2 linked regions of the Parafrankia irregularis genome follow. Each later gene encodes a partner of the first gene's protein in a complex. Links are inferred from orthologs where the notes say so. Each region holds a gene or a part of one and is shown in the gene's direction. Other genes may lie near its edges.

The links.
Region 2: the proteins of tig (region 1) and rpsG are in contact, whole or in part, in a crystal structure (PDB 3GTY), measured with the Thermotoga maritima proteins. The link is inferred for Parafrankia irregularis from one-to-one orthologs. Residues at the interface, in WP_004081061.1 of Thermotoga maritima: Glu122, Val124, Val129, Leu130, Tyr133, Glu188, Gly259, Ile262, Tyr263, Glu266, Ser270, Glu273, Gln274, Glu277, Arg308, Gln311, Ile312, Ser315, Tyr316, Glu325, Arg329, Arg336, Leu363, Phe366, Trp367, Arg373, Leu377, Arg381, Leu384, Glu387; in WP_004081843.1 of Thermotoga maritima: Lys34, Lys52, Lys55, Glu59, Arg62, Gln63, Glu66, Asn67, Lys69, Val71, Arg95, Ala109, Lys110, Lys111, Gly112, Arg113, Pro114, Glu117, Glu121, Ile124, Ala125, Tyr127, Asn128, Asn129, Thr130, Gly131, Lys135, Asp139, Arg142, Met143.

The regions. Positions count from the first base shown.
Region 1 is NZ_FAOZ01000001.1:509,586-524,682, reverse strand. What follows is about bases 10,783-13,653. They hold tig (trigger factor), read left to right. Parts: upstream 10,783-11,414; coding sequence 11,415-12,893; downstream 12,894-13,653. Other genes in these bases: AWX74_RS02085 (ATP-dependent Clp protease proteolytic subunit), read left to right, coding at 13,191-13,653. Also shown: AWX74_RS02150 (ATP-binding cassette domain-containing protein), read left to right, coding at 1-477; AWX74_RS02145 (TetR/AcrR family transcriptional regulator), read right to left, coding at 600-1,205; AWX74_RS02140 (MFS transporter), read left to right, coding at 1,402-2,811; AWX74_RS02135 (dihydroorotate dehydrogenase), read left to right, coding at 2,852-3,868; AWX74_RS02130 (TOBE domain-containing protein), read right to left, coding at 3,950-4,357; AWX74_RS02120 (BlaI/MecI/CopY family transcriptional regulator), read left to right, coding at 5,498-6,043; AWX74_RS02115 (M48 family metalloprotease), read left to right, coding at 6,052-7,080; AWX74_RS02110 (L,D-transpeptidase), read right to left, coding at 7,109-7,936; AWX74_RS02105 (class I SAM-dependent methyltransferase), read right to left, coding at 8,067-10,067; more of AWX74_RS02085, read left to right, coding at 13,654-13,832; AWX74_RS02080 (ATP-dependent Clp protease proteolytic subunit), read left to right, coding at 13,906-14,550; ATP-dependent Clp protease ATP-binding subunit ClpX, read left to right, coding at 14,941-15,097. UniProt on the Bacillus subtilis protein: Involved in protein export. Acts as a chaperone by maintaining the newly synthesized protein in an open conformation. Functions as a peptidyl-prolyl cis-trans isomerase.
Region 2 is NZ_FAOZ01000002.1:343,624-358,680, forward strand. The notes cover bases 1-2,831. They hold rpsG (30S ribosomal protein S7), read left to right. Parts: upstream 1-1,096; coding sequence 1,097-1,567; downstream 1,568-2,831. Other genes in these bases: rpsL (30S ribosomal protein S12), read left to right, coding at 723-1,097; fusA (elongation factor G), read left to right, coding at 1,574-2,831. Outside these bases: more of fusA, read left to right, coding at 2,832-3,670; tuf (elongation factor Tu), read left to right, coding at 3,749-4,942; rpsJ (30S ribosomal protein S10), read left to right, coding at 5,240-5,548; rplC (50S ribosomal protein L3), read left to right, coding at 5,567-6,280; rplD (50S ribosomal protein L4), read left to right, coding at 6,277-7,020; rplW (50S ribosomal protein L23), read left to right, coding at 7,017-7,313; rplB (50S ribosomal protein L2), read left to right, coding at 7,372-8,205; rpsS (30S ribosomal protein S19), read left to right, coding at 8,269-8,550; rplV (50S ribosomal protein L22), read left to right, coding at 8,543-8,965; rpsC (30S ribosomal protein S3), read left to right, coding at 8,965-9,936; rplP (50S ribosomal protein L16), read left to right, coding at 9,942-10,358; rpmC (50S ribosomal protein L29), read left to right, coding at 10,358-10,609; rpsQ (30S ribosomal protein S17), read left to right, coding at 10,606-10,929; rplN (50S ribosomal protein L14), read left to right, coding at 11,168-11,536; rplX (50S ribosomal protein L24), read left to right, coding at 11,540-11,866; rplE (50S ribosomal protein L5), read left to right, coding at 11,896-12,465; and 7 more genes.

The DNA.
Region 1 (15,097 bases):
ACGATGCCCGTCCTGGTTCTGGTGACCATGGGGCAGCTCGTCCTGTCCGGCGGCCTCGTCTCGGTCTCCGGCCGGGCGGGCCTGGAGCAGATCTCCTGGTTCGTACCCGCCCGGTGGGGCTTCGCGGCGCTCGCGTCCACGGATGACCTGAACGAGGTCTCCAAGCTGGGCAACGAGGTGCTGCGGTCCGACCCGGCCGATGCGCTGTGGGAGCACAGCGCGGGGATCTGGCTGCTCGACCTCACCATCGGTGTGCTGCTCGCCGCCGCCGCGCTGGCCGCGACGTCGTCGACCCTGCGCCGTATCGACCCCAAGGTGACCCGCCCCACGGCGCAGGCACCTGCAGCCGCCCCGCGGCCGGCGGGGCCACCGGCCATGCCCCCGGCGGGGCCACCGGCCATGCCCCCGGCGGGGCCACCGGCCATGCCCCCGGCGGGGCCGCCGGTGGGGCCGTGGGGCAGCGGGGGAGCGGCCTGATCCGACAGGCACCGATGCCGCGGCTACGGGTCGGCCGTGGCTGAGACCGCCCGTGGCTGAGGCGATCTCAGCCACGGGCAGTCCTGTGCGTGGGCGGCGTCGGCTGCCAGCCGCCAGTCGTCTCAGCCGCCGGTAGCCTCGGAGACCGGAGGTGTCGCGGACGGCTGGCCGGGCGGCACCGTGAGTTCGCGCAGCATCCTGAGTAACTGGCCGCGCAGATCGCCGGTGGGCGGTGCCAGCCCCAACAGGTCGGCGAGCCACATCCCGTCGGCGGCCATGCGGACCAGCGTGGCCAGGGCCGGGTCGATGCGGTCCTCGACGATCCGGCTCTGCCAGGTGTCGTAGCGTTCGCGGAACTGGCGCAGGCGATTCGGGTCGGCGATCAGCGCGGCGAGGACGCCGACCTCCGCGGCTGCCTCTCCCGGCTGGCCGTTGCCTTCGGTGCTGACGTCCAGATAGGCGCGTACCCAGCTCCCCGGCCGGTCGTCGACAACGGCGCGGCCGGTCACCTCCGCGTCGAACTCGTCGTTCCACCGGTCGTAGAGGGCGTCGATGAGTGACGCACGGGTGGGGAAGTGGTGGAGCAGGCCTCCCTTGGAGACCTCGGCCTCGCGGGCCACCGCGTCGAGGCTCAGCGGCTGATCGCCGTGGCGGGTGAGCACCCGCCAGGCCGCGTCGAGCAGGCGCTGCCGAGTGGCGGCCGGGTCCGAGGCTGGCACGACCGCCATTGTGCACCACCGACCAAGCAAAGACGCTTTGACGTGCGTGTTCATCACGATCCCGGCGGGTTGACCGACCGTCCGGACGGACGGTAGTAGTCGTGGGGGTGAGCCGGGCGGGGACCCGGGCACCCGCCAGGTCCGGGCCGGTGCCCGAGTCCACCGGGCCTGGCGTGGGTGTCGGGCCGGCGGGGGACGGCGAGCTATGAGCAGATTGAGGGACGGCCGGGTCGGCATGCCGGCCGGCCTGGTAGCCGACGACGGGGCCGGCCAGGCCTCGTTGACCCACGGGTCCGTGGGACGTCTGGTCGTGGCGCTGGCCACCGCCACGATGCTGCAGTGGCTGGGAGCCTTCGCGATCGCGCCACTGCTCCCGCTCTACCTGGAGGAGCGCGACGTCTCCGTCAGCGGCGTCGGCGTCGTGATGGCGGCGTTCTTCGTCGGCTCGCTCCTGTCGCAGTACCCGGCGGGAGTGCTCACGGCCAGCCGAGGGCATCGCCCGGTGCTGCTGGGGGGCCTTGTCCTGTATGCGGTGGGCAGCGTCGGTCTGATCGTCTCCCCGGGCCTCGGCTGCGACGCGGTGGTGCGTGCGCTGCAGGGCGCCGGCGCCGGCGCGTTCGAGGTCGCCGTTCTCACCGCGGTCGCGGCGACTGTTCCGGCAGACCTGACCGGGCGTGCCGTCAGCGCGGTCTACACGGGCCAGATCGCCGGTACCGCGATCGGCCCGATGCTCGGCGGCCTCGCCGGTGAGCGGCAGATGGACCTGCTCTTCCTCGGCGCGGCGGTCGCCGCTGCGGTCGCGGCCGTGCCGGTCCTCCTCCTGCTCCGCCCGGACGGGAGAGCCTCCGCCGGCGGCGACGCTCTGACCCCCGTGGGCCACGCGAATCCCGCGAGCCCCGCCGCGGCTGCCGCGGCGGGGCCGCGCTCGGGGTCACTCCGCGCTCTGATCGGGGCCGGAGTGGGCGGGCTGCTGCTGGTGGCGGCGGTGAACGGGCTGTCGGTAGGAACCTACGAGACCTGCTGGAGCCTCCTGCTGGCTGACCGCGACGTCTCGACAGAGATGATCGGGCTGAGTTTCACCCTCTTCTCGCTGCCGTACATCGTGTGCGCGCTGCCCGCGGGCTGGCTCGCGGACCACAGTGACCGCCGGTGGCTCGTGACAGGCGCGACGCTGGCGATGGCCTGCACCGTCGCCAGCTACTCGTTCATCGACTCCTTCTGGTTGATCATGCTGGTGTGCTGCGTCGAGGCGATCGCCCTGGCGGTCAGCTTCCCGGCCGCCCAGTCGCTGCTGGCCCAGGAGGCCGGGCGCGTGGGTACCGGGCGGGCGCAGGGCCTGTTCACCACGACGCAGACCGCCGCCACGGCGTTCGCCGCCCTGACCTCCGGCGCCCTGTACTCGGCGAACGTGCACCTTCCGTTCCTGCTCACCGCCGTCGCGGCGGTCGCGGTCGCGGTCGTGCTGCCGCTGCTGTGGCGACAGGTCCGGGGCGTCGTGTCGGCTCCCGACGAGGTTGTCGCGGCGGGGCCCGCGCTGGGGGCGGCAGATGTGGTGGGGACGGGCTCCGTCGTGGGGGCCGTGCCGGTGGGCGTGGGGCACCGGCGGGTGACCTGAGCTCGCCAGCGCCGTCCTGGCGGGTCGTTACGCTGGTCAGATGGGTGAAAACGACAGGGACGTCGCGTCCGCGGGCCAGGACACACAGCCGGCGGCGGCTCCGGTGGCCGCCGAGTTCGTGGTCGCGGGGGTGGCCTTCGAGCATCCGATCATGAACGCGGCCGGCACCTGCAAGACGCTGGCGGACGTCACGGCGCTCGCCCGCAGCGCGGCCTCCGCCGTCGTGGTGGGATCGATCACCCGGGACGCTCGGGCTGGCAACAGCGGCGAGGTCTACTGGTCGGGTCCCGGTGGATCCCTCAACGCCCTCGGGCTGCCGAATCGCGGTATCTCCTACTACCGCGAGCAGCTTCCGGCGATGGTCGACGCCGCGCACAACCACGCCAAGCCACTGGTGGTCAGCGTGGCGGGTTTCGCCGCCGACGAATACGCGGACCTGGCCCGCGTCGCCGCCGACGCGGGAGCGGACCTGATCGAACTCAACCTCGCCTGCCCCAACGTCTGGGATGGCGGGCAACAGAAGCGGATCGCGTGTTTCGACCCGGGGCAGACCGAGGCGATCTGCGCGGCCGTCGAGGCGGCTCTCGCCGCGGCGTCACGCCCGGCGCCGCCCTACGGGGTCAAGCTCTCGCCGTTCTCCGACCCGGAGGCACTGGGCGAGCTGGCGGGGCTGCTCGCCCGCCGATCCGGAGTCTCGGGTGGGCCGAGGTTCGTCACGGCGATCAACACCTTCCCGAACGCGCTGGTCCTCGACGATCGGCTGCGTCCCGTCCTCGACGTCGGGCTCGCCGGGCTGAGCGGTGCGGCGCTGAAGCCGGTCGGGCTCGGCCAGGTGCGACAGCTCCGCCGGCTCCTGCCCGAGCGGATGGACATCATCGGTGTGGCGGGCGTCCAGAACGGCCGTGACGTCGTCGACTACCTGGCCGCGGGCGCACGGGTGGTGCAGAGCGCGACGGCCTTCTGGAACAGGGGCGAGGACCCGACCGTGTTCGGTGACATCCTCAGCGACTGGATCGACACGAAGGAGCTCGCGGCAGCCCAGGCCGCGGCCGGCTGACGGGACCTCGCTGAGGGAACCGGTCGGAGCCCGTCCGGTAGCGGCCATCCGGCGGACTGCGCCGGTGCCGGACGACCTCCGTCAGTGCCGCTCGGGCAGCTCGATGACCACGTTGGTCGCCTTCACCGTGCCGACGGCGAGGACGCCTGGTTCCAGCCCGAGCTCGTCGGCGGCCTCGCGGCTCATCAGCGACACCACCCGGTGCCGGCCGGACTGGATCTCGACCTGGGCCATCACCTCATCGCGGCGCACCCTGGTCACGATGCCGGGAAACCGGTTGCGGGCCGAGGCGCCGACGATGGAGGGCGAACTCAGCGGGAGCTCACCGGCCATGTCGATGGCGAACTGCGCGAGCACCGCGCCTTCGACCGCCTGCCTGCCCGCGCCGTCTCGAACGGTGGGCAGCCGTCCGCCGTCCGCCCAGCGACGCACTGTGTCGTCGCTCACGCCGAGCAGGCCGGCGACCTCGCTGATCCTGAAGGTCGACATGCCGGCACCATATCCGCCCGCAACATCCCCTGCGATTCCGCGAGCCGGCCTGACACGTCGACGCGTCCGCCCGGACCACGCCTCACGCTGTGTTCGGCCTGGTTGATGTCATGCGGGGCGCGGCTGGTTGGCCGGCCCACCGGGAGCTGCCCGGAGAAACCAGCTCCGGGGTGCCCGAAGGTGGCCGGACGCGGGTTCGCCGCGAACGTCGGCCCGGACGGTGTTTTCATCGAATGGTGGCCTGCCGCCGTTCCCGCCGGCGGGGCCCGGTTGGTCCCGTCGACCCGCTGACCGCACGCGCCGCGTCCCGCGTCGGCGTGCCCGGCGTCGGCGTGCCCGCAACCAGCGCGGATGAGGGGTCCGTCCGGGCCGGGGGAGTGCCGGAGCCGCAGGACCTGGACTACCGGTTCGACCTCGATCTCGGCGAACTGGTGCCGGGAGCCGGGGTCGTCGCACGAGGAGTTCGGCTCGACGGCGCGGCCCTGACGCTCTTCTTCGTGCTACGGCCGTGCGCAGGGGCGGCAGCGTCACCAGGGCCGGCAGCGTCACCGGGGGCGGCAGCGTCATCAGGGCGGGCGCTGGCCGTCTCACCGGCCCAGCCGCTGTTCATGTGCTTCTACCGGCCCGGTGCGCCGGTCGACGACGGGTTGGCGGGCCTCCCGGTCGCCTGCGCCGCGGTCGAGGTGGCCGGGAGCCGGTGCCGGGCGACGTTCCCACCGCCGGTGACCAGTACCTGCCGAGTCCGTTTCGGTCTGCGTCCCTGGAGGGCGGGCCGTGGCCCGGAGCCTGGGTGTGCTCGCGGTGTCGATCTCGTCGGCAGGGACGATCACCGCGGGGGAGTCGACCGAACGGGGCCTTCGGCGTGTGGTCCGGGCGGTGACCTGTGTCTTGATCTGCGTACCGGCCGTGCCGTCTTTGTTCCCGCGGATGCCGGGAAGACAGGGAGCACCGGGGAGTCCGTTGGTTGAGCGGTGTGGTGGTCGTGGGCCGCGGGTGTCCCACCCGGCCCGTTCGTGGGAGTTTCGCCCAACCGCTCGTATCGTGGTGCGATGTGAGGCGGAGGGGAAATGCGCTGCATGGGGGTGCCGCCCGGGCGACGCATCGTTTCGGCTCCCCGAGTACCGCTGGGGAGCCGTTCTGATGGATGACGCGACATCGTCGACCGACGCGCTGCCGCCCGATGCGGCGCCGCACGAGGCAGTGATGCCCGAGGCGGTGCTGCCCGAGGCTGTGCCGGCCGCGCGGCGTCGGCCACCTGGTTCGCTGGAGGAGGAGGTGCTTGGCGTGCTGCACAGCTCCGGGGAACTCTCTCCCGGTGAGGTACGCGACCTCCTTCCGGACTCCGGGAGGCTCTCCTACAGCGCGGTGGTCACCACGCTCACCCGGCTTCATGCCAAGGGCGTGGTCACTCGTCGGCGCCATGGGCGGGCCTACCTGTACTCGGCGCCCGGCGATCCGGCCACGCTCGTCGCCTGGCGGATGAACCGGCTGCTCGCCGGCCAGGCCGACCACAGACGCGCGCTCACCCACTTCATCGCGGCGCTCTCTCCCACGGACGAGGCGCTGGTTCGCGACCTGCTGGCCTCCGCCCCCGCCCAGCCGGGTGGTGTGCCCCTGGCCGGCGGCGACCTGCAGGCCCACGGTGGCGGGGCCGGCACGGCGCCTGGCTCCGAGCCCAGCCGATAGGGCGAGCCGTGGCCGTCGATCAACTGCTTGTCTCGGTCGTTCTCGCTCCGGCCGCGGGTGTGGTCGCCGGGCGCATCCTGGTCGACCTGCTGCCGCCGCGCGCCGTTGCCTTCGGCTACACGGCCGCCGCGGGCCTGTTCGCCGCCGCGAGCACACTGAGCCTGGTCGCGTTCGGCATGCCGGCGGTGGCGCGGGTCGCCGGGCTGTCGCCGGCGCACCAACCGGTGGTGATGTCCTGGCAGTCCGGCGAGATGCCGCTGTGGGCGTCCTGGGCATGCCTGCTGCTGGTCACGGTCGCGATGATCTCGGTGCTGGTGACCGGGCGGAGTCAGTTCAGGTCCGTGCGCGCCGCCCGAGCTGAGGCTGCCGCGCTGCCGGGAACCGGCGAGATCGTGGTGATCCCCGATGGTCGCGCGGACGCCTTCGCCCTTCCCGGCGTCCCGGGGCGCATCGTCGTCACCGAGGGCATGCTCACCGCGGTCGGCGCGGGCCGGCACCAGGCGCTGTTCGCGCACGAGCGGGCGCATCTGGCCGGTCGGCACCACCGGTTCTCCTTCGGCGCACGCCTCGCGGCGGCCGCGTTACCGCCCCTGTGGCCGATGGTCACCGTGATCGACTACGCGATCGAACGGTGGGCCGACGAGCAGGCGGCGAGCGTGGTGGGTGATCGCCGCTCGGTAGCGCACGTCGTCGGCACGGCCGCGCTGGCCGCCACCGAGCAGGCTGTCGTCGAACAGGCCGCGGTTGAACAGTCCGCTGTCGTCGGCGCGGCCGAAAGGCGGACCGGCCGGCGGCTGTTCCCCGGTCGCCTCCGCGAGCCGCGCACCGCCAAGCTGCGGGCGGTCGCGGCCGGTGGAGGCCCACGACCCGGCCCTGTTCCGCGTCGGGTCGCCGCGCTGCTCGCAGCCCCGCAGCGGCGCAACCGGCTCCTGCTCGCCGCCCTGCCCGCAGCGCTCGCGCTCGCCTCCTGCGGAGTCTCGATCGAGGCGCTGCTGGATCTGCCCTACCGGCGGGTGTTCGACTACGTCGAGCCCTGAACGCCCGCGGGTGGTTGGCGCAGCGCGCTCAGCCCACGATCGTGACCGGCGTCCCGAGTGGGACGAGACCCACCAGGCGCAGCAGGTCATCGTTGCGCAGCCTGATACATCCCATGCTGACGTCCGAGCCGACAAGGTCCGGGCGGTTGGTGCCGTGCAGTCCGATGATGCCGTCGGCCCCGTTGAACTGGGTGATGACGTCCGAGAAGCCGGAGAGCCCGAAGGCGAACGGTCCCCAGGGGCCGTTCGGGTCCGCCGGGCGCAGCAGTTCGGTCAGGTAGAACACGCCGCGTGGCGTCGGTGTCGAACCAGTGCCGATGCCGACCGGGAGCTTCGCGGCGACCGCCCCGTCACGGAAGACGGTCAGCCGGTGCGCCCGGCGGTCGACCAGCAGCTCGTAGGGCGTCGTCGTGAGACGGACGTCGGCTGCCCGCACCCAGCCGATGCTGTTGTTCGGCCGGACGGGCACCCGGACCCGAAGCCAGTCGCGCTGCCTCTCCTCCACGCCGAGCACCAGGGCGACGCCACGTGGATTGGGATTGTCCAGGGTCCAGCGTGGCTCGCCGCCGCCGCGATCCGCGAAGATCTCCAGACGGGGCACCGTGGCATAGGCGACCCAGGCCCAGCCTGCGGGCAGGGCCAGGATCGTGGCGTCGGCCGGCCGCGGATCGTCGGCGTGGCCCGGTTCGTCGCCGCCGCGCCCCGCATCAGGCGGGACGATGCTCGGCCCCGGCCGGGCAACGGGCCATGGCCCGCGGGCCTCGCCGGTGACCTGCCCGCCGCAGCCGGCGAGCGCGAACATGCTCACTGCCGCGGCCAGTACCCCCAGCACCCGAGCGACACCCCGTCCAGCCACGGCTCCGTGCCACCCCCCCGAGACGCGCGACGCGCCGGTCCTCACCGACACGGCCGCTTCGCCAGCAGAGGGTAGTTCGCCGGTCACGGGATCATGGGAAGCCGCGTTGTCGCGTGGCGACTCCGATCCGTCACCTCCGCGCGGCCAGCACCCGGTATGCGTTCGAACGCCGGCCGGCGGTGAGATAGCGGCGGCTCGCCACATCCCAGGCGATCGCCGCCGGCATCGCCGCCGCCGTCACCGCGCCGAGCAGGACCCGCCGCACCCGCGCCGCCGCGGGGCTCGCGACGTCCAGCCACGGGCTGCTCGGTGGCGGCGCGGCCCGCTGCCAGGCCCCCCACAGCGCGATCGGGGCGTCCCCGCCCTGGTGGGCTGGACCGAACCGCACGTCGAGAACCTTCAGCCCGAGGTCGTCCAGAGCGGCGGTCAGGTTGTCGGCCGGGAGGAGGTGCTGATGCTGGGGGACCAGCCAGCCGGGCCAGTACGTGCCGAACCAACGGCCGGCGGGGCAGTGCGGATTCGGCAGCTCGACGATCAGGTGCCCGCCCGGGGCGAGGACCTGCGCGGCGGCCCGCAGCTCCTCCCGGGGGTCTCGGGTGTGCTCCAGGTAGTGGAACATGCTGACCACGTCGTAACGGTCGCGCAGGGTGCCCGCCAGGTCGGGCAGCCGGCCCCGGTAGGCATGCTCGATCCAGCCCCGGCGTTCGGCCTGGCCGATGCTCTCGCCGATGTCCAGGCCGTCGAAGGACGTCGTCGGCCAGACCTCCCGAGCGGTCGCGCAGAAGTGGCCGAAGCCTCCGCCGACGTCGAGCCAGCGCCGCGGCGCGGGGATGTCGATGCGGGCCCGGTCCAGGTAGGTGGCGGAGTTGCGGCTGAAGAGCTCCTCGACCAGACGGGCGCCGAGACCGGAGTAGAAGTCCCGGTAGTAGAACTCGAGCCCGTCCAGGGTCAGCCGTGGGTTCTGGAAGACGTGGCCGCAGTCGCGGCACCGGTCGTACCGGAACACGCCGGGCTTCGCCTGGAAGCAGTCGACGCCGAGCAGTTCGAGTGCCAGCTCGGCTCCGCCGCACCAGGGGCAGGCCGTGAACGGGGGTTCCAGGAACCTGTCGACGCCGGCGGCGAGGTCGGCCGCGTACTGGCGCCTCTTCGCCGCCAGCACCGCGGGCTCCGGCACCGGTGGCCCCGGCCGAGGCGTCCGTGCGGTGGCGGTGGCAGCAGCGGTAGTGGGAGTGGGAATGGTGGCGGTGGTGGCGGTCGCAGTGGTGGCAGTGGTGGCAGTGGCGGTCACGGCCGTACCAGCGGTGGTTGCCGGTGCGGTCCGCCTCGCGACGACCGGTGAGGCGAGAAACCGCAGCATCGGCAGCCGGCGGGTGAGCGGGCTGCGGGCCAGCTCACCCGCCGTGAGCCGAATCCGCCCCGCACTCACCACCAGGGGCTGCACCCATCCGAGCAGTGCGGCACCGAGCGCCCAGGCTGGCGCTGCGGCCATGCCGGCGACCACCGCCAGGTCACGGGCGAGTGGCATGAACGGCATACCGGGAGCCCACGGGTAGGCGGCGAACTCGATCTCCAGTCGCTGCGTCGCGGACCCCGCACCCGCCGAGAGCCCCGGCAGAAGCGCCAGCCCCGTCGCGGTCGACGCATGAAGCCGCAGCGTCGCGGTGGCCGCGACGAGATCGACACGGGTCGGCGTCGGCAGATCCAGTCCGGCGCGTTCCCATACGTCCTGTTCGACGAGCAGGGCCTGGAAGGCACCGCGCCCCGACGTGAGCAGGCCTGGCCGGCCGGCCCCCGGATCGACCATCCGCGCCAGGTCGAGCACCTCATGGGCGGCCATCTCGGCAGGCACCAGATCCAGGACGGACAGGCCCTCCCGGAGCGCGTACGCACTCGCCGCCCGCCGCTGCGCCTCGTCGAGCCGGACGCCGTCGGCGACCAGGAACCGGTGCGAGGGATGCACGGCCTGACCGGCCGGCGGAATCACCGCCAGCGCGCGCACCCGCGCACGCAGCCGCACGCTGTTGAGGCCGATTCCGGCACAGGCGGCGATCGGCAGCCACGCGCGGAGGGTGCGTGTTCCTTCGCTGATGACGCCTCCCGGGGCGAGGGCAACGAGAGCAACACCGCGCACCCTACGGCCGCCATGGCCCCCACCAGGACCTGCACACACGCCACCCACCAGGGTCCCGTGCGGCCCCCTGACCTGCCCGGCCGCCGAAAACTCCCAGATCGCCCCGTACAGGCGAAGCGACCCGAAGCACCCCGAAGCGCCCGGACGGCCGGAGTCGCCCCGGGGCCCCCGGGATCACAAAGGTGATGCGATCGACCACGGAAAGTGTCGACTTCGCCCCAGGGGTGCCGCCGGGAACCCCCAACATGTGCAAAACTGGCGACAATCAACGCACAACCATCCGCCATGGGATGGTCGGTCACTCCAGTGGTCCGCCACCGAGTCGGCGGCCCTGCGCACCCGGCCATCTGGCGGGGAGCCCCCGAGTCGGGAGGTTCGCCACCACCCGGCCGTTCCGGGGCGATTCCGGCCGCCTGGATCCTGGCAACGTTCCGCACCCGACAGATCTCGGAGAGTGCCGAACCGATCCGTCTGGACGCTCTCCAACGCCGAGAAGCCCGGCTCCGCCGCCCCCGATACGACGACCGGCCCGAACATTCAGCTCAGGGCACAAGACCAGCTCAGGAAAGAGGCTTCGGGTAAGGCGGTCCAACGCAAGCCGCCCCACCCCCGAACCGGCTTCACCGGCACGACCCACACGCCGAAACCCACCAGCTCAGGACCTTCACCCCAAGACCCCGCCACCTCAACGGCCAACGGAGATCCAAGGTCACCACCCCGAAAAACCCCAGCGCCCCAAGGGTTCGGGGCCCCGGGACACCGCCCCGAAACCCCAGCGGCTCAGGCGGTTCGGGGGGTCCGGGGCACCGCCCCGAAACCCCAGCGGGCCAGAGGGTTTGGGGGGTCCGGGGCACCGCCCCGAAACCCCGGCGGGCCAGGGGGTTTGGGGGTCCGGGGCACCGCCCCGAAACCCCAGCGGCTCAGGCAGTTTGGGGGGTCCGGGGGCCTCGCCCCCGAAACCCCAGCACACCCACCACACTCCAACCGCCCGGGCCCCCCACCCCGCCAGCGGCAGGGGGGCTCCGGGGGGCAACGCCCCCCGACGAAATAACGGCCAAAGGCCCAAAGCCAAAGGCTTTGGGCATAGGAATCCCAGCTCGAGCGGGTGACCGGGATCGAACCGGCATGGCCAGCTTGGAAGGCTGGGGCTCTGCCATTGAGCTACACCCGCGTTGGTGATGAGGACGAGCTTACCCCGTAGGATGGGGATGCAACGCCTCGGGGCGTAGCGTAGTGGCTAGCGCGCCTGCTTTGGGTGCAGGAGATCGGGAGTTCGAGTCTCCCCGCCCCGACCGATACTCTCGGCGCATCACCCCGTCCGACGTCGTACCAGGAGACCGCCGCGCCGTGAAGGCCACCAAGGAGACCCTCAGTCCTACCCGGGTCAAGCTGACCGTCGAGGTGCCCTTCGACGAGCTCAAGCCGTCCGTCGATGCCACCTACCGCAAGCTGGCGCGTCAGGTGCGTGTCAGCGGGTTCCGCCCGGGCAAGGTTCCGCCGCGCATCCTCGACCAGCGCCTCGGGCGGGGTGTGATCCTTGACGAGGCGATCCAGGAGGCGCTGCCGCGCCTGTACTCGGAGGCTGTCCAGGCCGAGGAGGTCGACGTCCTGTCGCGGCCGGAGGTGGACATCACCGAGTTCGCCGACGGCGCTCAGCTGGTGTTCACCGCCGAGGTGGATGTCCGTCCGGATGTGACGCTGCCGGAGTTCGGCGACCTGGAGCTGGTTGTCGAGCCGGCGGTCGTGTCGGACGAGAAGGTCGAGGAGTACCTCGGTACTCTGCGCGACCGGTTCGCGGTCCTGAAGCCGGTGGAGCGTGCGGTGCAGGAGGGCGACTTCGTGTCGCTGGACCTGTCCGCGTCGGTGGACGGCGAGGCCATCGAGGACGCCACGGCCACCGGGATGTCGTACGAGGTGGGCAGCGGGAACCTGATCGACGGCATCGATGAGGCGATCACCGGTGCTTCGGACGGCGACGAGCGCACCTTCGACACCGAGCTGCTCGCCGGCGAGTACGCCGGGCGGACGGCCCAGGTCACGGCGGTTGTCCGTGGGGTGAAGGAGAAGGAGCTCCCGGAGTTCGACGACGATTTCGCCACGACGGCCAGCGAGTTCGACACTCTGGACGAGCTGCGTGCGGATGTTCGGACCCGGCTGGAGACCGTCCGGAAGCAGGAGCAGCTGGGCGAGGCCCGCGAGAAGCTGCTCGACAAGCTGGTCGAGCTGGTCGAGGTGCCGGTTCCGGAGTCGGTGCTGGCGGGCGAGCTGGAGGCGCGTGAGCACCGCCTGTCGCACGAGCTGGAGCACATGGGGACGGACCGGGCGGCCTACCTGGAGACCCTGGGGCAGTCCGCGGAGGAGTTCGACTCCGAGGTGCGTGACTCGGCCGGTAAGGCGATCCGGTCGCAGTTCATCCTGGACGCGGTGATCGACGCGGAGTCGATCGGGCTGGACCAGGGCGAGCTGATGGAGCAGATCCTGATGCGGGCGCAGCGGGCCGGTGTGCAGCCGGATCAGTACGCCCAGCACCTGGCGCAGGGTGAGGGCCTGACCGCCCTGATGGCGGACGTGCTCCGGACGAAGGCGCTGTTCCTGCTGTTGGAGAACGTGAAGGTCGTCGACTCCGAGGGAAACCCGGTGGAGTTGCACCTGCCGCGTCGGCCGTCGGCTGACGAGGGTGACGACGTCGTGGACATCTCCGACGAGCTTGACGCCGAGGAGCTTCCGACGGGCGCGGCGGGCCCGGTGGCCGCGGCCGCTGACGCCGACTCCGACGCTCAGAGCGATGCGGGCGACGCCGAGGCGGACGCGGGCGATTCGAAGTAGTGGCGGGCCCGGGCGTTTCCGGGCCTGACGCGGCGTTGTGGGGCGGCCTCCGGAATTCGGTCCTGATGGACCGGGCGCCGGGGGCCGTCCGCGTGTCCGGGAACCACAGGTGGACACCGCAGGGCACGCTGTGGGCTCCGGCTCGGGTCCGTAGGTGCTCGGAGCACAGGGATGCCGGACTGGCCCAGCCTCACGCCCAGCGCGAACATCGAGGGAGAAGCACCGGAACCGGCTCGGGTCACAGATAGTGTCGAGCCGGTCAATCAGATGCCGCCAAAGGAAGCCGAGGATCCGACTGTGAGTGACATCGCCGCCCCTCGCCTGGCTGTCCCGGGCCCGAGTCTGCGCTCTCCCGGCCAGAGCGGTCCCGGCTTCGACGAGCAGGTGTTCAACCGGCTGCTCCGCGAGCGGATCATCTTCCTTGGTTCGGTGGTGGAGGACTCGATCGCCAACGCGATCTGTGCGCAGCTGCTGCTGCTCAACGCCGAGGACCCGCAGCGGGACATCTTCCTTTACATCAACTCGCCCGGTGGATCGGTGAGCGCCGGCATGGCGATCTACGACACCATGCAGTACGTGGAGAACGACGTCGCCACGGTCTCGCTGGGCCTTGCCGCGTCGATGGGCCAGTTCCTGCTCTGCGCGGGTGCGCCGGGCAAGCGTTACTCGCTGCCGCACGCGCGGATCATGATGCACCAGCCTTCCGGCGGCATCGGCGGTACGGCCTCCGACATCGCGATCCAGGCTGAGCAGATGCTGTACACGAAGCGGATGATGCAGGAGCGCATCGCGTTCCACACGGGTCAGCCGGTCGAGCAGATCGAGCGTGACTCCGACCGCGACCGGTGGTTCACCGCCGATGAAGCGAAGGACTACGGCTTCGTGGACCACGTCGTCCAGCGGGCCCGCCAGGTTCCCAGCGAAGGCCCGGTGAGCTGACGTACCCCCAACGGCCGCAAGCCGCCGGAGAAGTCCCGACCCTCGTCACCCGCTCTCCTCGGAGGCAGTCACCATGTACGGATCACAGGGCTACTACGGGCCGCAGAGCCGGTACGTCCTCCCCAACATCATCGAGAAGACGTCCCGCGGCGAGTACGGCATGGATCCGTACTCGAAGCTCCTGAAGGAGCGGATCGTCTTCCTCGGCGCCCCCATCGACGACACGTCGGCGAACGACGTGATGGCGCAGCTGCTGTTCCTGGAGTCCGAGGACCCGGACCGCGACATCTCGATCTACATCAACTCGCCGGGTGGCTCGTTCACCTCGCTGACCGCCATCTACGACACGATGCAGTTCGTCCGGCCTGACATCCAGACGATCTGCATGGGCCAGGCGGCGTCGGCGGCGGCGGTGCTGCTCGCGGCGGGTACGCCCGGTAAGCGGTTCGCGCTGCAGAACAGCCGGATCCTCATCCACCAGCCGTCCGCGCAGGGTGAGGGCCAGTCGAGCGACATCGAGATCCAGGCGCGCGAGATCCTGCGGATGCGCACGCTGCTGGAGCGGATGCTCGCCGAGCACACCGGTCGTAACGAAGAGGACATCCGCAAGGACATCGAGCGCGACAAGATCCTCAGCTCCGAGGAGGCCAAGGAGTACGGCCTCATCGACGAAGTGATCAAGACCCGGAAGTCCTCGCGGCTCGCCGCAGCGCGCTGAACCCGGGTCGCGTGCGGCGTCGCCGGGCCTGCCTTCCCGCGGGCCCGGCGGGGGTCGGGCAGGCCATGGCTGTGGTCTCCGGTGGGTCTGCCGGTTTCACCCGGCAGGCTCCTCGGTGGCGGGCCAGGTGCGACGCATTGGCATCACCACCTCTCAATTCGGACACCCGATCGTGCTGTGACGCCGAACGGGCTGTGTGGACGAGCGGGGACGCCTCCGATGACCGTAGGCTGACCGGTATGAGCCCAGCGATTGGGCTCTCACCGGACGCCCCCGCGGGGTACCGTCCCCACGAGGACGGATACAGGCAGACACGCGACGACCGGGCGGTGCGCACCGCCCCCGACACGCAGGCGACACCATCGTCTGGACGAAGGGACTGAGTCCTCGGTGGCACGCATCGGTGATGGCGGTGACCTGCTCAAGTGCTCCTTCTGCGGTAAGTCGCAGAAGCAGGTGAAGAAGCTCATCGCTGGCCCAGGCGTCTACATCTGCGATGAGTGCATCGACCTCTGCAACGAGATCATCGAGGAGGAGCTCTCCGAGT
Region 2 (15,057 bases), on another replicon or contig:
GCGACCAGCGGCGTCTCGGACGAGCAGGGGTGGGTCGGGCGAGCCGGACCGCCCCGGCGAGTCGTGACGGGTGACGGGGGTCGAGGCCCGTCGACAGCGGCAAGGACGAGCGTCGGCGACGGCAGGGATGAGCCGTGGCGGTCGCAAACATTCCAACAACACTCGCGGGCAACACGGCAGAAAAACACCGGTAGCGCACCGATGATCGGACCTGTCGGTGTGGGCCTTACGGTGGACGGAGAAGCCGCAGGCCAGGGCGTCGGTTGCCCGAACCCGGGTGTCGTGGTCGTCGGCTGATACCCCGTTCGACACTTGACGTGGGCGTGGAGTAATGTTGGTGCCTGTGGCTGGAGCCCACGTGGCTCTGGCGTGTGTCCTGCGCCCTGTCGTGGCGCCGTGGCGCCGAGAACCAGCCGCTAGGTTCCTGCTGGACTGAGGTCCGCGTGAACCGGGCGGCCAGGTGATCAGGCAGCCGTCGGTGACTGTCAGGTTCGGGCCGACTGGCAGTCGGGTGGGCGCGCTCCTTCTGGGACAGTTCGGATTATCCGAATCGTTCGGAAGGCGCGACACGCCCGACCGCGTGGGTCGGCAGAGGGGCACACCGGCGCTCACACTCCGTGCCAGACGGCCAGGAGCGGCACCGTTACACAGCAGGCAGACAGGCCGGCCATCCGGGATGGCTGCCGACGAGTACGACGAGGCACGAAGGAACGGGAGCGGCGTTGCCCACGATCCAGCAGTTGGTCCGCAAGGGCCGGCAGGACAAGGTCGAGAAGACCAAGACCCCGGCACTCAAGGGGAGCCCGCAGCGTCGTGGCGTGTGCACCCGCGTCTACACGACCACGCCCAAGAAGCCGAACTCGGCGCTGCGCAAGGTCGCTCGAGTCCGGCTGAACAGCGGGATCGAGGTCACCGCCTACATCCCCGGGGTTGGTCACAACCTGCAGGAGCACTCGATCGTCCTGGTGCGCGGTGGCCGAGTGAAGGACCTTCCGGGCGTTCGCTACAAGATTGTCCGTGGCGCTCTCGACACGCAGGGCGTCCGTAACCGGAAGCAGGCTCGCAGCCGCTACGGCGCGAAGAAGGAGAAGGGCTGATGCCGCGCAAGGGGCCCGCGCCCAAGCACGCCGTCGTTGTCGACCCGGTCTACGGCTCGCCGCTGGTGACCGCTCTGGTCAACAAGGTGCTGCTGAGCGGCAAGAAGTCGGTGGCGGAGCGCATCGTCTACGGCGCGCTCGAGGGCGCCAAGAACAAGACCGGCAACGACCCGGTCGTCACGCTCAAGCGCGCGTTGGACAACGTCAAGCCCACCCTTGAGGTGCGCAGCCGCCGGGTCGGTGGCGCCACCTACCAGGTGCCGGTCGAGGTTCGCGCGGGCCGCAGCACCACGCTGGCTCTGCGCTGGATCGTCGGGTACGCCCGTGGCCGTCGTGAGAAGACGATGACCGAGCGTCTGATGAACGAACTGATCGACGCGAGCAACGGCCTCGGCGCAAGCGTGAAGCGCCGGGAGGACACCCACAAGATGGCGGAGTCCAACAAGGCCTTCGCCCACTACCGCTGGTAAGCCATCATGTCTGCTGACGTACGTGCCGCGCTGGCCGCGACCCGCAACATCGGGATCATGGCCCACATCGACGCGGGCAAGACCACGACCACCGAGCGGATCCTCTACTACACCGGTGTGAACTACAAGATCGGTGAAGTCCACGAGGGTGGCGCCACGATGGACTGGATGGAGCAGGAGCAGGAGCGGGGGATCACCATCACCTCCGCCGCCACCACCTGCTCGTGGCGCGATCACACCATCAACATCATTGACACTCCGGGCCACGTCGACTTCACCGTCGAGGTGGAGCGGTCGCTGCGGGTCCTCGACGGGGCGGTCGCCGTGTTCGACGCCGTTGCCGGCGTCGAGCCGCAGAGCGAGACGGTGTGGAAGCAGGCCGACCGCTACGACGTCCCGCGGATCGCGTTCGTCAACAAGATGGACCGGGTCGGCGCCGAGTTCCACCGCTGCGTCGACATGATGATCGACCGGCTGGACGCGACGCCCGCCGTCATCCAGCTGCCCTGGGGTGTCGAGGCCGACTTCCGCGGCGTGATCGACCTGATCCGCATGAAGGGCCTGCTCTGGCACACCGAGGACAAGGGTGCCTCGTACGAGACGGTCGACATCCCCGAAGACCACGCCGAAGCCGCGCAGGAATGGCGGGAGAAGCTGGTCGAGACCGTCTCCGAGAACGACGACGAGCTCATGGAGCTCTACCTCGAGGGTGTCGAGCCCACCGAGGAGCAGCTCATGGCGGCGCTGCGGCGGGCGACCGTCAGCAGCAAGATCAACCCCGTGCTCTGCGGTTCCGCGTTCAAGAACAAGGGCGTCCAGCCCATGCTCGACGCGGTCATCGACTTCCTGCCCTCGCCGACCGACATCGGCTCGGTCACCGGCCACTCGGTCAGTAACGAGGACACCGAGGTCGTCCGCAAGGCCGACGAGGACGAGCCGTTCTCCGCTCTCGCCTTCAAGATCATGTCGGACCCGTACGTCGGCAAGCTGACCTACATCCGGGTGTACTCCGGCAAGATCAGTGGTGGTTCCGCGGTCCTGAACTCGACCAAGGACCGCAAGGAGCGGATCGGCCGCATCCTCCAGATGCACGCCAACCACCGGGAGGACCGCGAGGGCGCGGGCGCCGGCCAGATCGTCGCCGTGGTGGGCCTGAAGAACACCACCACCGGTGACACGCTGTGCGACCCGAACTCGCCGGTCATCCTCGAGTCGATGATCTTCCCTGCCCCGGTCATCGACGTCGCCATCGAGCCGAAGACCAAGGCCGACCAGCAGAAGCTGGGCACCGCGATCCAGCGTCTCGCCGAAGAGGACCCGACCTTCCAGGTCCGCACCGACGAGGAGACCGGCCAGACGGTCATCGCCGGGATGGGCGAGCTGCACCTCGACGTCCTGGTCGACCGGATGCGCCGCGAGTTCGGTGTCGAGGCCAACGTCGGCAAGCCGCAGGTGGCCTACCGGGAGACCATCCGCCGCAAGGTGGAGAAGGTCGACTACACCCACAAGAAGCAGACGGGTGGCTCCGGTCAGTACGCCCGCGTGATCATCGACCTCGAGCCTTCCGGCGGCGACGGCGGCGGTTACGAGTTCTCGAACAAGGTCACCGGCGGTCGCATCCCCAAGGAGTTCATCCCCTCGGTGGACGCCGGCTGCCAGGAGGCCATGGAGTTCGGCGTCCTGGCCGGCTACCCGCTGGTGGACGTCAAGGTCACCCTGCGGGACGGTCAGTTCCACGAGGTGGACTCCTCGGAGCTCGCCTTCAAGATCGCCGGCTCGATGGCCTTCAAGGACGCGGCGCGCAAGGCTGACCCGGTCATCCTCGAGCCGCTGATGTCGGTCGAGGTCACGACACCCGAGGACCACATGGGTGACGTGATCGGCGACCTGAACTCACGCCGTGGGCAGATCCAGGCGATGGACGAGCGGGGCGGTTCCCGCATCGTCAAGGCCCTGGTCCCGCTCTCGGAGATGTTCGGGTACGTCGGCGACCTGCGTTCGAAGACCTCCGGTCGGGCGAGTTACTCGATGCAGTTCGACTCCTATGCCGAGGTTCCCGCGAACGTCGCCAAGGAGATCATCGCGAAGGCAAGGGGCGAGTAACAACGCTCCGGGGGCCGGGCTGCCGGCACCACTGACGACTACACCAGCACGACACCACCCGTCCTTGGAGGGACACCAGTGGCGAAGCAGAAGTTCGAGCGGACCAAGCCGCACGTCAACATCGGCACCATCGGTCACATCGACCATGGCAAGACGACGCTGACGGCAGCCATCACCAAGGTTCTGCACGACGCGCACCCGGACCTCAACCCCTTCACGCCGTTCGACCAGATCGACAAGGCGCCGGAGGAGAAGGCCCGCGGTATCACGATCTCGATCGCGCACGTCGAGTACCAGACCGACGCGCGGCACTACGCGCACGTCGACTGCCCCGGCCACGCCGACTACATCAAGAACATGATCACCGGTGCCGCGCAGATGGACGGCGCGATCCTGGTGGTCTCGGCGACCGACGGCCCGATGCCGCAGACGAAGGAGCACGTGCTCCTCGCCCGCCAGGTCGGCGTGCCGTACATCGTCGTCGCGCTGAACAAGGCCGACATGGTCGACGACGAGGAGATCCTCGAGCTCGTCGAGCTCGAGGTCCGGGAGCTCCTGAACACCTACGAGTTCCCCGGCGACGACGTGCCGGTCATCCGCGTCTCCGCGCTCAAGGCGCTGGAGGGCGACAAGGAGTGGGGCGCGAAGCTCCTCGAGCTCATGGCGGCGGTGGACGAGTCCATCCCCGAGCCCGAGCGTGATATCGACCGGCCGTTCCTCATGCCGATCGAGGACGTCTTCACGATCACCGGTCGTGGCACTGTCGTCACCGGCCGTATCGAGCGTGGAATCGTCAAGGTCAACGAGACCGTCGAGATCGTCGGTATCAAGGACGCGACCACGACGACGACCGTGACCGGCGTCGAGATGTTCCGCAAGCTGCTCGACGAGGGCCAGGCCGGTGACAACGTCGGTCTGCTCCTGCGTGGCATCAAGCGCGAGGACGTCGAGCGCGGCCAGGTCATCGTCAAGCCGAAGTCGATCACCCCGCACACGGTGTTCGAGGCGCGCGTCTACATCCTCAACAAGGACGAGGGTGGCCGGCACACGCCGTTCTTCAAGAACTACCGGCCGCAGTTCTACTTCCGCACCACCGACGTGACCGGCGTCGTGACCCTCCCCGAGGGCACCGAGATGGTCATGCCGGGCGACAACACCGAGATGACGGTCGAGCTCATCCAGCCGATCGCCATGGAGGAAGGTCTGCGCTTCGCCATCCGCGAGGGTGGCCGGACCGTCGGTGCGGGCCAGGTTCTGAAGGTCATCAAGTAGTAGCGGCGGGCGGCGGGTGCCCCACGGGGCCCCGCCGCCCGCTCTTGCTGCCCGGCGGCACGCCGGGGCGACTCCGATCGCCTCGGTCCAGTGCGAGACCGGGCTCGGAAGTTGCCTGCGGGCCGCGCTGCGGAACCGATAGGCGTCAGACAAGGCGGTACACCCGGCACGAATCCGGCCCGGCCGGGCAGGCCGTCGATCCCGACGGCAGCCCGCGCCGCGCAGCGCCGGACAGGTCGACGGGGACCCGGTAGTGATACCGGCCGGACGAGACAGACAGGACAGGCGAAGCCCACCATGGCGGCACAGAAGATCCGCATCCGGCTCAAGGCCTATGACCACGAGGTCATCGACAGCTCGGCGCGGAAGATCGTCGAGACCGTGACGCGTACCGGTGCGCAGGTCGCGGGTCCGGTGCCGCTGCCGACGGAGAAGAACGTCTACTGCGTCATCCGGTCGCCGCACAAGTACAAGGACAGCCGCGAGCACTTCGAGATGCGGACGCACAAGCGGCTGATCGACATCCTTGACCCGACGCCGAAGACGGTCGACTCGCTGATGCGCCTCGACCTGCCCGCCGGCGTGGACATCGAGATCAAGCTGTAAGAGGGGCCGGCGCCAGTCATGCTCAACCGCAATTACAGAGGGCTCCTGGGCACCAAGCTCGGGATGACCCAGGTATGGGACGCGAACAACCGCGTCGTGCCGGTCACCGTCATTCAGGCCGGCCCCAACGTCGTGACTCAGGTCAAGACGCTCGACAACGACGGCTACTCCGCCGTCCAGCTCGGCTTCGGCGAGATCGACCCGCGTCGGATCAACAAGCCGCTGCGAGGCCACTTCGAGACCTCCGGGGTCACCCCCCGGCGGCACCTGGTGGAGCTCCGCACGGCGGATGCCGGCAACTACCGGGCCGGCCAGGAGCTGACCGGTGAGCTGTTCGACGCCGGTCAGGTCGTCGACGTCACAGGCACCTCCAAGGGCAAGGGCTTCGCCGGTGTCATGAAGCGGCACGGCTTCAAGGGCCTGGGCGCCGGTCACGGCGTCGAGCGCAAGCACCGCTCCCCGGGATCGGTCGGTGGCTGTGCCACCCCGGGCCGGGTCTTCAAGGGCCTGCGGATGGCCGGTCGGATGGGGCACGCCCGGGTCACCGTGGCCGGGCTGACCATCCACGCCGTGGACACCGAGCGTGGTTTTCTGCTGATCAAGGGTGCGGTCCCCGGCCCCGACGGCGGTCTGGTCTTCGTGCGCAGCGCGGCCAAGCGGCCCGCGCCGGAGCCGCTCGCTCCGGTGGCCGAAGGTGCGACCGCTGGCACCGCTGAGGAGGCCTCGGCATGAGCGCGACGGCAACAGTGACTGAGGAAGCCTCCGTCGAGGTGGATGCGCCGGTTGACCGCACGGTCCCGGTGCACGCGCCGGCGGGTGGCGACGCGGGCAGCGTCGAGCTGCCGGGTGCCGTCTTCGACGTGCCGCTCAACGTGCCGCTCATCCACCAGGTCGTGGTGGCGCAGCTCGCCGCGGCGCGGCAGGGCACGCACTCCACCAAGACCCGCGGCGAGGTTCGCGGTGGTGGCCGCAAGCCGTACCGCCAGAAGGGCACCGGTCGGGCACGGCAGGGTTCGCTGCGTGCGCCGCAGTTCACCGGTGGTGGAGTCGTCCACGGCCCGACGCCGCGCAGCTACGAGCAGCGCACGCCCAAGAAGATGAAGGCCGCCGCTCTGCGCGGCGCCCTGTCCGACCGGGCCCGCAACGACCGGGTGCACGTGGTCTCCGCACTGGTCGCCGGCGACGCGCCGTCGACCAAGGCCGCCTTCAAGGCGCTGACCAGTCTGGTCGACGCCCGCCGGGTGCTGGTCGTCGCGCAGCGTTCGGACGAGCTGACATGGCTCAGCCTGCGCAACGTCGAGGCCGTGCACCTGCTCGACCCGGGCCAGCTCAACACGTACGACGTGCTGGTGAGCGACGACGTGGTGTTCACCGAGGGCGCGCTCGCCGCGTTTCTCGCGCGTGGCTCCCGTCCGGCGGCTGACAACGGCAGCCTGGCCGGCGGCCCGGCTGGCGAGCAGGAGGACAAGTGATCCCCGACCCGCGTGACATCATTCTTCGCCCGGTCGTCTCCGAAAAGAGCTACGGCCTGCTCGACGAGAACGTCTACACGTTCATCGTCCGCCCCGACGCCAACAAGACGCAGATCAAGCTCGCCGTGCAGAAGATCTTCAACGTGCGGGTCACCAGCGTCAACACGATCAACCGGCAGGGCAAGCGCAAGCGGACGAAGTCCGGCTGGGGACACCGCCCGGCCACCAAGCGTGCGCTCGTGAGCCTCGCGCCCGGTGACACCATCGAGATCTTCGGAGGCCCCGGTGCCTGACACCCGCGTGGGGCTCACCCGGGTGCCGCACAGCCCGGCGTCGGATCGGAAGTAGAGCATGGGTATTCGTAGGTACAAGCCGACGACGCCGGGGCGTCGTGGGTCGAGCGTCGCCGACTTCGTCGAGATCACCCGTGATCACCCCGAGAAGTCCCTCGTCCGGCCGCTGCACTCCAAGGGCGGTCGTAACGTCCACGGGCGGATCACCACCCGGCACCAGGGCGGTGGCCACAAGCGCGCCTACCGGCTCATCGACTTCCGTCGGGACAAGGACGGCGTGCCGGCCAAGGTCGCGCACATCGAGTACGACCCGAACCGCACCGCGCGCATCGCGCTGCTGCACTACCTGGACGGCGAGAAGCGCTACATCCTCGCCCCGGTGAAGCTGCGCCAGGGCGACATGGTGAGCTCGGGCGTCGGCGCCGACATCAAGCCGGGCAACGCCCTGCCGCTGCGCAACATCCCGACCGGCACCGTGGTGCACGCGATCGAGCTGCGCCCCGGCGGCGGCGCCAAGATCGCCCGCAGCGCCGGCGCCAGTGTGCAGCTCGTCGCCAAGGACGGCCCGTACGCCCAGCTCCGGATGCCCTCCGGTGAGATCCGCAACGTCGACGTGCGCTGCCGCGCGACCGTCGGCGAGGTCGGCAACGCCGAGCAGAGCAACATCAACTGGGGTAAGGCCGGCCGTATGCGCTGGAAGGGCCGTCGGCCCACCGTGCGTGGTGTCGCCATGAACCCGGTCGACCACCCGCACGGTGGTGGTGAGGGCAAGACCTCCGGTGGCCGCCACCCGGTCAACCCGAAGGGCCGTCCCGAGGGTCGGACCCGGCGGACCAAGAAGTCCAGCGACGCGATGATCGTGCGTCGCCGCAAGCAGAACAGGCGGCGGTAACCATGAGCATGCTGACCGCCTCGATCCACCCCCACCACTGAGCAGGAAGGAGGAGACACAGCCATGCCACGCAGTCTTAAGAAGGGCCCGTTCGTCGACGACCACCTGCTCAAGAAGGTGGACGCCCAGAACGAGAAGGGCACCAAGCACGTCATCAGGACCTGGTCGCGACGCTCGACCGTGATCCCCGACATGCTGGGCCACACCATCGCCGTGCACGACGGCCGCAAGCACGTCCCGGTGTTCATCACCGAGGGCATGGTCGGGCACAAGCTTGGCGAGTTCGCGCCGACGCGCACGTTCCGCGGGCACGTCAAGGAGGACCGGAGGTCACGTCGTGGCTGACGACCTCGTCGAGGGCCTGACCCGCGCCGGCCTGCCCGGAGCCAAGGCGACCGCCCGGTACGTCCACACCTCCCCGACCAAGGCGCGCCGGGTCGTCGACCTGGTTCGCGGCCGGGCGGCCGGCGAGGCGCTCGACATCCTGCGGTTTGCCCCGCAGGCGGCGAGCACCGACGTCTACAAGGTCGTCGCGAGCGCGGTGGCGAACGCCGAGAACAACCACTCCCTGGACCCGGCGACGCTGTGGATCAGCGCCGCCTACGTCGACGAGGGGCCGACGCTCAAGCGCATCCGGCCCCGCGCGCAGGGCCGTGCGTACCGGATCCGTAAGCGCACCAGCCACATCACGGTCGTGGTGGAGAGCCGGGAACCGGTCGCGACGGGCGCCGGCGCCAGGACGACAAGGAGGGCCCGGTAGTGGGGCAGAAGGTAAACCCGCACGGGTTCCGACTTGGCATCACGTCGGAGTTCACCTCCCGCTGGTACGCCGACAAGCAGTACAAGGCGTACGTCGGTGAGGACGTCAAGATCCGCAAGATGATGTCCCGCGGTATGGAGCGGGCCGGCATCAGCCGCGTCGACATCGAGCGCACCCAGGGCCGGCTGCGGGTGGACATCCACACCGCCCGTCCGGGCATCGTGATCGGTCGTCGCGGCGCCGAGGCCGACCGCATCCGCGGTGACCTGGAGAAGCTCACCGGCAAGCAGGTGCAGCTCAACATTCTCGAGGTCAAGAACCCCGAGACCGACGCGCAGCTTGTCGCCCAGGGTGTCGCCGAGCAGCTGTCCAGCCGGGTCAGCTTCCGGCGTGCGATGCGCAAGGCGATGCAGTCGGCGATGAAGGGCGGCGCGAAGGGCATCCGGGTCCAGTGCTCGGGCCGCCTGGGCGGCGCCGAGATGAGCCGGTCGGAGTTCTACCGCGAGGGCCGGGTGCCGCTGCACACGCTGCGTGCGGACATCGACTACGGCTTCTACGAGGCCCGGACGAACTTCGGCCGCATCGGCGTGAAGGTCTGGATCTACAAGGGCGACGTCGTCCAGAGCCGCGCGGAGCGGGAGGCCCAGGAGGCGCTGCTTCGTCAGCAGCGTCGGGACCGTCCGCGCCGCGGCCCGCGCTCGGGTTCGTCGGGTACCACGCAGGGCGGTACGGACGCCGGCCGGGCGGCTGCCCGCGCGGGTGAGCGCCGCGGTCGTGGCGGCGGAGCCGGTGGCGCAGCGGCGGAGAAGGCGTCGGGCGAGAAGGCCTCGGGCGAGAAGGCTACGGCCGAGAAGACCGTGGCCGAGAGCACGCCGGCCAGCCCGGCGGCGCCCGAGGCGGTCGCGCCCGAGGTGACGTCGGCCCCGGTGGTCGCCGAGGCCCAGGGCGCGCCGGAGAAGGCGGAGGGTTAGGAAACATGCTCATTCCCCGGAAGGTCGCGCACCGCAAGCAGCACCACCCCAAGCGGACGGGCGCGGCCAAGGGCGGCACGAGGATCGCCTTCGGCGAGTACGCGATCCAGGCCTTGGAGCCGGCCTACGTGACGAACCGGCAGATCGAGTCGGCGCGTATCGCGATGACCCGGCACATCCGGCGTGGTGGAAAGGTCTGGATCAACATCTACCCGGACCGTCCGCTGACCAAGAAGCCGGCCGAGACCCGGATGGGTTCCGGTAAGGGCTCGCCGGAGTGGTGGGTCGCCAACGTCAAGCCCGGACGCATCATGTTCGAGCTGTCCGGTGTCGCGGAGCCCGTCGCCCGTGAGGCGATGCGCCGCGCCATCCACAAGCTGCCGATGAAGTGCCGTTTCGTGACCCGTGAGGGTGGTGCCTGATGGCCGTCACGACAGCGGACGATCTGCGCGCCCTGTCCGCCGGCGAGCTGGTGGACAAGTTGCGGGAGGCCAAGGAGGAGCTGTTCAACCTCCGGTTCCAGGCCGCGACTGGTCAGCTGCGCAATAACCGGCGGCTGCGCGACATCCGTCAGGACATCGCGCGGATCTACACGGTTATGCGCGAGCGTGAGCTCGGGCTGAGCGATGACCCGGCCGTCGCGTTGGACGACGCCGGCACGGATCGGGCGTGAGCGCAGTGAGCGGAGAAGAAGTGAGCACGGAAAGCAGCACCACCGCTGCCGCCACCGACGAGGCCACCGCGCGGGGTTTCCGCAAGGTGCGTGAGGGTCTGGTGATCAGCGACAAGATGGAGAAGACGGTTGTCGTCGCGGTCGAGGACCGGGTCCAGCACCCGCTCTACGGCAAGACGATCCGTCGTACGAAGAGGGTCAAGGCGCACGACGAGGCCGGCACCGTCGGTGTCGGCGACCGCGTTCTGCTGATGGAGACGCGGCCCCTGTCGGCCACCAAGCGCTGGCGGGTCGTCGAGGTCCTCGAGAAGGCCAAGTAGGTCCGAGGCGGCCTGGTGATTGTGGTGGCGTGGGTCGTTGTCGGTTCGCGCCACCACTGCCCGGCGGCGATCGGCCCGGCAGTGATCCGGATTCTCTCGCCGGATCCGGACCCGAGGATGCCGTGACCACGGGGACGGCCGGCCGGGTGCCGGCGCGAGGCGGTGCCGCACTACGGGCGGCCCTCATCGCCTCGTACGAGGGATTGCAACGGCGGCAACGGGTGATCAGGAGCGGAAAGTGATTCAGCAGGAGTCGCGACTTCGGGTCGCCGACAACACCGGAGCCAGGGAGATTCTGTGCATCCGGGTTCTCGGCGGCTCTGGGCGTCGTTACGCGGGGATCGGCGACATCATCGTCGGAACGGTGAAGGACGCCCTGCCCGGCGCCGGCGTGAAGCGCGGCGACGTGGTCAAGGCGGTCGTGGTGCGCACCACCAAGGAGCGGCGGCGGCCGGACGGCTCCTACATCCGGTTCGACGAGAACGCGGCGGTCCTCATCCGAGACGGGGGAGACCCCCGCGGTACCCGCATTTTCGGCCCGGTCGGCCGTGAGCTGCGGGACAAGCGTTTCATGAAGATTATTTCGCTGGCGCCGGAGGTGCTCTAGACCGTGGCCGGTTTGAAGATCAAGAAGGGCGACACGGTCCAGATCATCACTGGCAAGGACCGGGGCCTCAAGGGCAAGGTCATCCGGGCTCTCCCCGACCAGAACAAGGTCGTCGTCGAGGGCGCGAACCGGATCACGAAGCACACCCGGGTCCAGCAGAGCGCACGTGGCTCGCAGTCCGGGGGAATCGTCACCCAGGAAGCGCCGATCCACGTGAGCAACGTGATGATCGTCGATCCGTCGGATGGCAAGCCGACCCGTGTCGGTTACCGCATCAACGAGGACGGCACCAAGGTCCGGATCTCGCGCCGCACCGGTGCCGAGCTCTAGGCCCCCGGCGCAAGGCTAGGAAACGAGACATGAGTGTGACCACGGAAGCCCGGCCGGTCCCTCGGCTGAAGCAGCGGTACCGCGAGGAGATCTCCCCGGCTCTGCGGGAGCAGTTCTCCTACGGCAACGTCATGCAGATCCCAGGCGTGGTGAAGGTCGTCGTCAACATGGGTGTCGGCGACGCCGCCCGGGACGCGAAGCTGATCGACGGAGCCACCCGGGATCTCGCCGCCATCACCGGCCAGAAGCCGGCGATCCGTCGGGCCAAGAAGTCGATCGCCCAGTTCAAGCTGCGCGAGGGCCAGCCCATCGGGGCGAAGGTGACCCTGCGCGGTGACCGGATGTGGGAGTTCCTCGACCGCCTGGTCTCGATCGCGCTGCCCCGCATTCGCGACTTCCGCGGGCTGTCGCCCAAGCAGTTCGACGGCGCGGGCAACTACACGTTCGGTGTGACCGAGCAGTCGATCTTCCACGAGATCGACATCGACAAGATCGACCGGGTCCGCGGTATGGACATCACGGTCGTGACCACCGCGACCAACGACGACGAGGGCCGGGCGCTGCTGCGCGCGCTGGGCTTCCCGTTCCGGGAGAGCTGAGAGATGGCGAAGAAGGCGCTGGTCGAGAAGGCCGCCCGCAAGCCCAAGTACGCCGTGCGCGGCTACACCCGCTGCCAGCGGTGTGGCCGCCCGCGCTCGGTCTACCGGGTGTTCGGGCTGTGCCGGGTGTGCCTGCGGCAGATGGCCCACCGGGGCGAGCTGCCGGGCGTCACCAAGAGCTCCTGGTAGTAGACGGAGCTCAGGGCAGTTGGAAGGAGCTCCCGGGGGGTTACCCGGGGCTCCTGGTAGTACCCACACGATCGCGGTAGGCCCGACCGGCTCCGGTGCGAGCACCGGGAACCGCCGTGAGAAAGGCGTCAAGCCATGACGATGACTGATCCGATCGCGGACATGCTCACCCGTGTCCGCAACGCCAACCGGGCTTATCACGACCGGGTGGTGATGCCGCACAGCAAGATCAAGACTCACATCGCCGAGATCCTCCAGCAGGAGGGTTACATCACCGGCTGGCACGTCGAGGACGCACCGCCGGGCGCGGTCGGCAGGACTCTGATCGTCGACCTCAAGTACGGCCCGAACCGGGAGCGTTCCATCGCGGGCGTGAAGCGGATCAGCAAGCCGGGTCTGCGCGTCTACGCGAAGTCGACGAATCTGCCGAAGGTCCTTGGCGGCCTGGGTGTTGCAATCATCTCTACCTCGTCGGGGCTGCTGACCGACAGGCAGGCCGGCAAGCGGGGCGTGGGCGGGGAAGTCCTCGCCTACGTCTGGTAAGGAAGGCGAACGATGTCACGGATCGGGCGCCAGCCCATCAGTGTTCCCAGCGGCGTCGAGGTGACTCTCGATGGCCCGACGGTGACGGTGAAGGGCCCCAAGGGGACCCTGAGCCACACTGTCGTCGAGCCGATCGAGGTCGCCCGCGAGGACGGTCAGATCGTCGTCAGCCGGCCCAACGACGAGCGGCGTAGCCGCGCTCTGCACGGCCTCACCCGGACGCTCGTCTCCAACATGGTCGTCGGGGTCACCACCGGTTACTCCAAGACGCTGGAGATCGTCGGTGTCGGTTACCGAGTCCAGGCCAAGGGCTCGGATCTGGAGTTTGCTCTCGGCTACAGCCACCCGGTTCCGGTGAAGGCGCCCGAGGGCATCCGGTTCGAGGTGCAGGCCCCGACCCGCTTCGTCGTGCACGGCATCGACAAGCAGCTGGTCGGCGAGGTCTCCGCCAAGATTCGCGGGCTGCGCAAGCCGGACCCCTACAAGGGCAAGGGCGTGCGCTACCAGGGCGAGGTCGTTCGCCGCAAGGTCGGGAAGACCGGGAAGTAGGTAGACAGACATGGCAGTGAGCCTCAGCGCCAGCGCGCGTCGGCGGACGGCCAAGCTCCGCCGCCACGTTCGTGTGCGCAAGAAGGTGTCGGGCACCCCGGTCCGCCCGCGTCTCGTCGTCACCCGGTCCTCGCGGCACATCTACGCCCAGGTCATCGACGACGTCGCCGGGCACACGTTGGCCTCGGCCTCCACGCTGGAGGACGGTCTGCGCGCCTCCGAGGGGGACAAGAGCGCCAAGGCCCGCGAAGTCGGCCGCCTCGTCGCGGAGCGTGCCCGCGCCGCCGGGATCGAGGCCGTGGTGTTCGACCGCGGTGGTCGCACCTACCACGGCCGGATCGCCGCGTTGGCGGACGCGGCCCGCGAAGGCGGGCTGAACTTCTGATGACCACAGCTACTAGGGAGATGTTCTAGATGCCAGGCCAGCAGCGCCGCGGAGGCGGCTCCGGCGGTTCCGACCGCCGCGAGCGCCGCGACCGTTCGGGCGGTGGCCCGGCGCAGGAGAAGACCGCTTATGTCGAGCGAGTCGTCGCCATCAACCGGGTGGCGAAGGTCGTGAAGGGTGGGCGCCGCTTCAGCTTCACGGCGCTCGTCGTCGTCGGTGACGCGGACGGGACCGTCGGCGTCGGCTACGGCAAGGCCAAGGAGGTCCCGGCGGCCATCGCCAAGGGGGTCGAGGAGGCCAAGAAGCACTTCTTCAAGGTCCCGCGGATCGGCTCCACCATCCCGCACCCGGTGCAGGGTGAGGACGCCGCCGGTGTCGTGCTGCTCAAGCCGGCCTCGCCGGGTACCGGTGTCATCGCCGGTGGCCCGGTGCGTGCGGTGCTGGAGTGCGCCGGTGTGCACGACGTGCTGTCGAAGTCGCTGGGGTCCTCGAACCCGATCAACATCGTGCACGCGACCGTCGCGGCGCTGCGCGGGCTGATGCGGCCTGAGGAGATCGCCGCTCGTCGTGGGCTGCCGCTGGAGGACGTCGCTCCGCCGGCTATGCTTCGCGCGCGGGCGGCTGGGGTCGGTGCGTAATGGCGAAGCTGCGCATCACCCAGATCCGCTCCGAGATCGGCGGAACCCGCAACCAGCGTGAGACGCTGCGGACGCTGGGTCTGCGCCGTATCAACGGCAGCACTGTTCGTGAGGATCGTCCCGAGGTTCGTGGGATGATCGCTACCGTGACCCATCTCGTGCGGGTCGAGGAGGTGGACTCCTGATGGCCGAGCAGACGCTCGAGAAGGCGGATTCCGCCGGCGCCCAGGAGCCCCGTGCGCTCGGGCTGAAGGTCCATCACCTTCGCCCGGCGCCTGGTGCCCACAA